DNA from 3 places in the Shewanella yunxiaonensis genome. Region 3 is predicted to be linked to each of the others. Evidence: predicted binding sites of a transcription regulator. Region 3 holds the regulator's gene; each other region holds the start of a gene.

The links. Region 3 encodes ArgR, which controls arginine synthesis, uptake and breakdown. Its sites were predicted from a motif close to ANTGAATANNTATTCANT; they were not measured.
Region 1: the regulator ArgR is predicted to act here: its motif matches at 863-880, upstream of KDN34_RS14115 (aspartate aminotransferase family protein).
Region 2: the regulator ArgR is predicted to act here: its motif matches at 1,248-1,265, upstream of argA (amino-acid N-acetyltransferase).

Annotation. Positions count from the first base shown of each region.
Region 1 is NZ_CP073587.1:3,082,649-3,084,927, reverse strand. It holds gene KDN34_RS14120 (HDOD domain-containing protein) at 1-729, shown strand, start outside; gene KDN34_RS14115 (aspartate aminotransferase family protein) at 1,148-2,279, shown strand, end outside.
Region 2 is NZ_CP073587.1:222,757-225,035, reverse strand. It holds gene argA (amino-acid N-acetyltransferase) at 1-1,177, opposite strand, end outside; gene rpmG (50S ribosomal protein L33) at 1,476-1,649, opposite strand; gene rpmB (50S ribosomal protein L28) at 1,656-1,892, opposite strand; gene radC (RadC family protein) at 2,015-2,279, opposite strand, start outside.
Region 3 is NZ_CP073587.1:783,129-785,407, forward strand. It holds gene KDN34_RS03720 (Dyp-type peroxidase) at 39-977, shown strand; gene argR (transcriptional regulator ArgR) at 1,027-1,497, opposite strand; gene mdh (malate dehydrogenase) at 1,785-2,279, shown strand, end outside.

The DNA.
Region 1 (2,279 bases), 1.5 Mb from region 3:
AACATGGTCAATAGTCCGGTTTTTGGTGCCAGAAGACCGCAAAATAAAGACTTGCAGGTGTCTGATTTGAAACTGGTGCTTGGGTATATCGGCATGGATAACCTGAGACTGTTGATCCCATTTTATATCTGCCGTCACTGGTTGCCGCTGGGACATACCGGGTTGTTATGGATCAATCGTAAACTCTGGCGTTACGCCCAGATCCAAGGCGTTGCCACCCGCGTCCTAGCGGCATTACATGAACAGGATGGCGCCTTATTATATGCACTGTCGTTGATGCGCCAGCTTGGGGCTTCTGTGGTATTAGGGATGGGCGCTTCAATCTTTGAACAACTGCGTGGCAACTGGCTCAAAGAAGCCAGTAAAGCACGGGATAAAGAGTTGTATGACGCCGTCGCTGTCAGCGAATTCCCGGCACTGGAGATTTTTCAGCAGGTGCAAGAGCATGCGATGCGGCTTAACTGGCAGCTGCCGCAGGCGTTAGGATTTGCCGATAGTGCATTGATAACCTGGTTGCAGGAGTTGGAAGACAAACAGGGCTTTGAGCAGATGCCGTTGTTGGCTCAACTGGTCGCCAAAGCCAGCTGCTATGCACAGAGTTTACTACTTGATGAAAGTCATCAACTGAGTTTTCGGGACAAGCAGCTCCTTAACAGTTACTACGCTATGAGTGAGCAGGAGCTTATCCGTTTACAAGGCCAGAATTATCGTAAATTGAGCTTATTCTGAGCGACCAAGATTGATTGGCACGCCAAGTTGACGCCTGACCTGATTGGCGCTTTAAAATATTTGGTATTTTCTCCTAGTGTGTCTTCTACCTAACAGCAACTACTGCTATTATTTTGTTTAACTATTCATTTAAAGTGAATAGTTAAACATTTGTGGTTCGGTTGCTTTTTTTTGTGACTAATTATGCCTGGAAATATCGGCTAATCGCCTTTTTACTTCCTGAAATCAGATCTTTATGCACTTACCCTTCGAAGAGTTAAGCGCCGGCCCTGATCAATCTGGTATTTTGATCACAATTTAGCTATTAATGTCACATATCTAAAACACCGATCCGCAGTAATACTAGACGACAAAGAGAGATTAACTGCGAAGGGACAGCGGTTATAGCGCTGTCTGAAATCATAAAGGATATTCAGGAATGAGTGTGAAAATGAATCTGACCCGTGCTCAGTTTGATGAAGTTATGGTGCCTAATTATGCACCGTCTCCGATAATCCCGGTACGTGGCCAGGGCAGTCGGGTCTGGGACCAGGAAGGTAAAGAGTATGTCGACTTTGCTGGTGGTATTGCGGTGACCTGTCTGGGACATTGTCATCCCGCATTGGTCAATGCATTAAAAGAGCAGGGTGAGAAACTGTGGCACCTGTCTAACGTTATGACCAATGAACCGGCATTGGCATTGGCGACCAAATTGGTGAATGCTACCTTTGCTGAAAAGGTCTATTTCGCTAACTCAGGAGCAGAAGCAAACGAAGCCGCACTGAAACTGGCTCGCCGTTATGCGGTTGACAACTATGGCCCAGAGAAAGACGAGATCATTGCTTTTGATAAAGCATTCCATGGCCGTACTTTCTTTACTGTGAGTGTTGGCGGCCAGGCGGCCTATTCTGATGGTTTTGGTCCTAAGCCACAGGCGATTACCCACATTCCTTATAACGATATTGAAGCACTGGAAGCAACCGTTTCCGAGAAGACCTGCGCAATTATGCTGGAACCGCTGCAAGGCGAAGGTGGCATTATTAGCGGTGACCCGGCGTTTTTACGTAAGGTGCGTGAACTGGCGGATAAATACAATGCACTGGTGGTGTTTGATGAAGTGCAGAGTGGTATGGGCCGCACCGGTGATCTGTATGCCTATATGGGGACCGATATCGTGCCGGATATTCTGACCACAGCGAAAGCGCTGGGTGGCGGTATCCCAATTGCAGCAATGCTGACTACCAGCGAAATTGCTGCACACTTCAAAGTGGGGACTCATGGTTCCACTTATGGTGGTAACCCGCTGGCTTGTGCTATCGGTAATGCAGTAATGGATATTGTGAATACCCCGGAAGTGCTCGACGGTGTGAAATATCGTGAACAGCTGCTGCGTGATGGGTTGAACAGTATTAATGATAAATACCATGTGTTCTCACAGGTACGTGGTAAAGGGTTGTTGATTGGTGGCGTGCTGAATGAAAAATATCAGGGCCGCAGCCGCGATTTCCTGCTGGCCGCTATCGATAACGGTCTGATGGTGCTGGTTGCCGGTGCCAACGTTCTGCGTTTTG
Region 2 (2,279 bases), 560 kb from region 3:
GTGCATACCCTCGCACCTTGGCCTGGTTGATGATGTTTTTCAGCAGCAAACTGCCACGGTCAGCATCACGATAGTCTGGATGGACGACCAGACACGCAAATTCACCGGCATTGTCCTCTTCAAATGGATACAACGCCGCACAACCGATCACTAAACCATCACGTTCGATCACCATGAACTGTTCGATTTCACGTTCCAGTTGCTCACGAGAACGTCTAACCAAAACACCCTGCTCTTCCAACGGCCGGATCAAGTTCAAAATACCGCCGATATCAGTGATAGATGCCCGGCGTAACCGTTCAGCACTTTCAGTGACAATCTGGGTGCCAATCCCTTCACGGGTAAAGAGTTCCTGCAGTAACGCGCCGTCTTCCTGATAACTCACCAGATGACAACGTGGGACACCGGCGCGACTGGCGTCGATACTGGCTTTCAGGAATGCCAGAGTGCCGCGATCAATGTCTTCCTGATCCGCTAGGCTGGTGAGCAGCTTTTGTGCATCATTTGGCATCAATTCAGCGACCACTTCACCGAATTCGTCTTCAATGCCGTGGCGTGATGAAAAACCGATAATTTTGTCTGCTTTCAGTTTAATCGCGACCTGGGTTGCGACCTCTTCTGCAGTTAAGTTAAAGCTTTCGCCAGTAACAGACGCTGCAATCGGCCCCATCAGGACGATACCACCGGTATCAAGCATATGCTTCAGGCCTTGAGTATCGATACGGCGAACTTTGCCTGACAGGCAAAAGTCCACGCCGTTATCCACCCCTAGTGGCTGAGCAATGACAAAATTACCGCTGACAACGTTAATTTGTGCGCCCTGCATTGGCGTATTGGACAGGCTCATGGATAACCTGGCGGTAATATCAAACTGTAGTGAACCGGCTACCTGCTTAATCACCTTGAGCGTACTTTCGTCAGTGATACGCACGCCATTATGATACGCAGGTTCGATATCGTTCTGTGCCAATGCGGCATCAATTTGTGGTCTGGCACCATATACCAACACCACTTTGATCCCCAAGCTGTGCAACAGCGCAACATCATTGATAATTGAACGGAACATTCCGTGGGCAACGGCTTCACCGCCCAGCATTACCACAAATGTCTTGCCGCGATGAGCATTGACATAGGGAGCTGAGTGACGAAAGGAGTCAACCAATTCAGTGGTACGCACCTTGTGTTTTGCCTCTTACAATAGCGATAAAAAGAAAAACATGCGGATAGCATGTATTGCGCGTCATGCTAATGCATTTTAATTCACTTTAAAAGCATTTATTTTCACACCAAATCTGTTGAGTTCTGTTATACCTGCAATATCTGTTGAGTTCTGTTATACCTGCAATAAATGACAACAGTTCGACAGACTTGGCGATCCTATAACAGCCGACGACATTTTGCGCGTTTTCTATCCCATAACAAAAAAGCCCTTCAACATAAGTCAAAGGGCTTTTCAGCATTCGGCATAAAAGCAATTACTTGATTTTAGCTTCTTTGTAGATAACGTGCTGACGGATCACGGGATCAAATTTTTTGATCTCCATTTTCTCTGGCATGTTGCGCTTGTTTTTGTCAGTAGTGTAGAAGTGACCTGTCTTAGCGCTGGATACCAGTTTGATCTTTTCGCGGTTGCCTTTACCTTTAGCCATTTTCTATTACACCTTTTCGCCACGGGCACGAAGTTCAGCTACAACAACTTCGATACCTTTCTTGTCGATAATGCGCATACCTTTGGTAGAAACGCGCAATTGAACAAAACGCTTTTCGTCTTCTAACCAGAAACGATGGTTCTGCAGGTTAGGCAAGAAACGACGACGCGTTGCGTTTTTCGCGTGCGAACGGTTGTTACCAACCATTGGACGCTTGCCAGTAACTTGGCATACTCTAGACATGTCAATCTTCTCCAAAAACAATTTCTAACGCTCGAGCATTCATGTACCCCGTATGGCCGTCGCCCGAGGCACAAAGAGGGCGCATGTTATACTAGATAATTGAATAAAGATCAAGCCAATGATCATTCCAACCACCCGCGCTCAGCGAACGAAACTATCTCACAATCGCCCACAACCATATGATCCAGCAAAGGAACATCAATAGTTGTCAGCGCGTTTTTCAATCGCTCGGTAATTCGCCGATCCGCCAGACTGGGCTCTGCCACGCCAGACGGATGATTATGGCAAACAATGACCGCTGCAGCCTGCTTTTCCAACACCAAACGCACGACTTCTCGCGGATAAACGGAAGCGGCATCCAATGTTCCCCGAAACAGTTCAACGAAC
Region 3 (2,279 bases):
AGTGCCGAATACGGTTTAAGCTGATAAAGGATTTTGGGATGGACTCACTAGATATGCCCCGGGAACAACTAGGTATCTGTGCGGAAGGCAATTTACACGCTGTCTATTTGATGTTCAATGCCAATGATGGTGTTGAGGCTCAGATGCGCCCATGCCTCGCCAATATTGCCCAGTATATTTATGAATTGGCAGATCAATATGCAGACAGTGCCTTCAACGGATTTGTCGCGATTGGTGCCAATTACTGGGATGCGTTATACCCAGACACTCGTCCGGCGGAATTGCGCCCATTCCCAGCAATGGAAAGTGGCGACCGTGATGCCCCTGCAATCGAATATGACCTGTTTTTCCATCTGCGTTGTGACCGTTTGGACATACTGCATTTAGTTGCAAATGAAGTTTACGGCATGCTTGAGGGGTTAGCTGAACTGGATGACGAAGAACGAGGGTTCCGTTACATGGACGCTCGCGATCTTACTGGTTTCGTAGACGGGACAGAAAATCCGAAAGGCCGAAACCGTCAGCAGGTGGCTCTGGTGGGGGAAGAAGATCCTGAATTTAGAGGTGGAAGCTACATACACGTCCAAAAGTATGTACACAATCTGCGTAAGTGGCAGCGCTTACCAACCAAGAAACAGGAAGATATTATTGGTCGGACTAAGCAGGATAATATCGAATATGAATCTGAAGATAAGCCTTTGACTGCACATATTAAACGAGTGAATCTCAAGGATGAGCATGGTGAATCTATGGAAATTCTACGTCAAAGTTTGCCGTTTGGTACTGTGAAGCACCAAGGGTTAATGTTTATTGCGACCTGCAAAACGCCGACTCACTTTGAAAAAATGCTTCACAGTATGGTGTTTGGTGATGGGGAAGGGAACCATGACCACTTGATGCATTTCACTCAGGCTGTAACCGGGTCATCATTTTTTGCACCATCTCTGGATTTCATGATTCATTACAGTGAGTTGTAAGTTAGCCATAACAAACGCACTTTAGCGTGCGTTTGTTATTTTCTTGGTATTACTCCGCATAATTAAACAGTGATTTTACTGTTTCCAGGGTATCTTCGATCCCCTTGATGCTTGATGGACAGATGAAGATGGTATCATCACCGGCAATCGTGCCTAGGATCCCTTCTGGTTTGCCGATAGAGTCTAGTAATCGCGCAATTAATTGCGCGGCTCCTGGACTGGTTCTTACCACAATCATTGCCTGATTATGATCGACATCAAGTACCAGATTTTTCAGTGGGCTACCCGCGGTAGGAACACCAAGTTCAGCTGGGAGACAGTAAACCATCTCTTGCTTGGCATTACGGGTGCGTACTGCCCCATACTTACTTAACATCCGGGATACTTTGGATTGATTTATGTTGGTAAAACCTTCGGTCTGGAGAGCGTTAACTATTTCACTCTGAGAGCCAAAGCGTTCTTCTTTTAAAATAGCTTTGAACGTCCTAATCAGATCGTCCTGGTTCTTGGTCGCGGTCATATTTGTCCAGCGTCTCTATTCATCCTGACCGGCGTATACTGCATATTTTTGAATTTACTGTCAAGTAATAGTCATTTTTGGTGAATAAAAATTCAGTTTGGCTTAATTTGAGAGAAATAAAGGCTGGACCTATATTGTTATTAGCAATGTTTCGAGAATGCCTTCGAAGCTTTATAAAGTCTTATGTGACTAATGGATAATTGCTATTTACCTATTGATGTCATAGATTTTTGCCACACAAAATAAGATCTGTGTCACATAAAAACCCGAGAATGACGGAGAGTACTATGAAAGTTGCCGTACTTGGTGCCGCCGGTGGTATTGGTCAGGCCCTCGCTCTGCTGTTAAAAACCCAGTTGCCTGCTGGTTCTGATTTATCACTGTATGACATTGCACCGGTTACCCCCGGTGTTGCCGTAGACTTGAGCCATATTCCAACCGCCGTGAAGGTTAAAGGTTTTGCGGGTGAAGATCCATCTCCGGCTCTCGAAGGTGCAGATGTTGTTCTGATCTCCGCTGGTGTCGCGCGTAAACCGGGAATGGATCGGTCGGATCTATTCAATATTAACGCCGGTATCGTGCGGAACTTAATTGAAAAAGTCGCGGTAGTTTGTCCAACAGCATTAATTGGCGTAATTACCAACCCAGTCAATACCACGGTGGCCATTGCCGCAGAGGTTTTGAAGAAAGCGGGTGTTTACGATAAAAACCGGCTGTTTGGTGTGACAACCCTTGACGTTATCCGCTCTGAAACCTTTATATCTGAGCTAAAAGGTATTGAT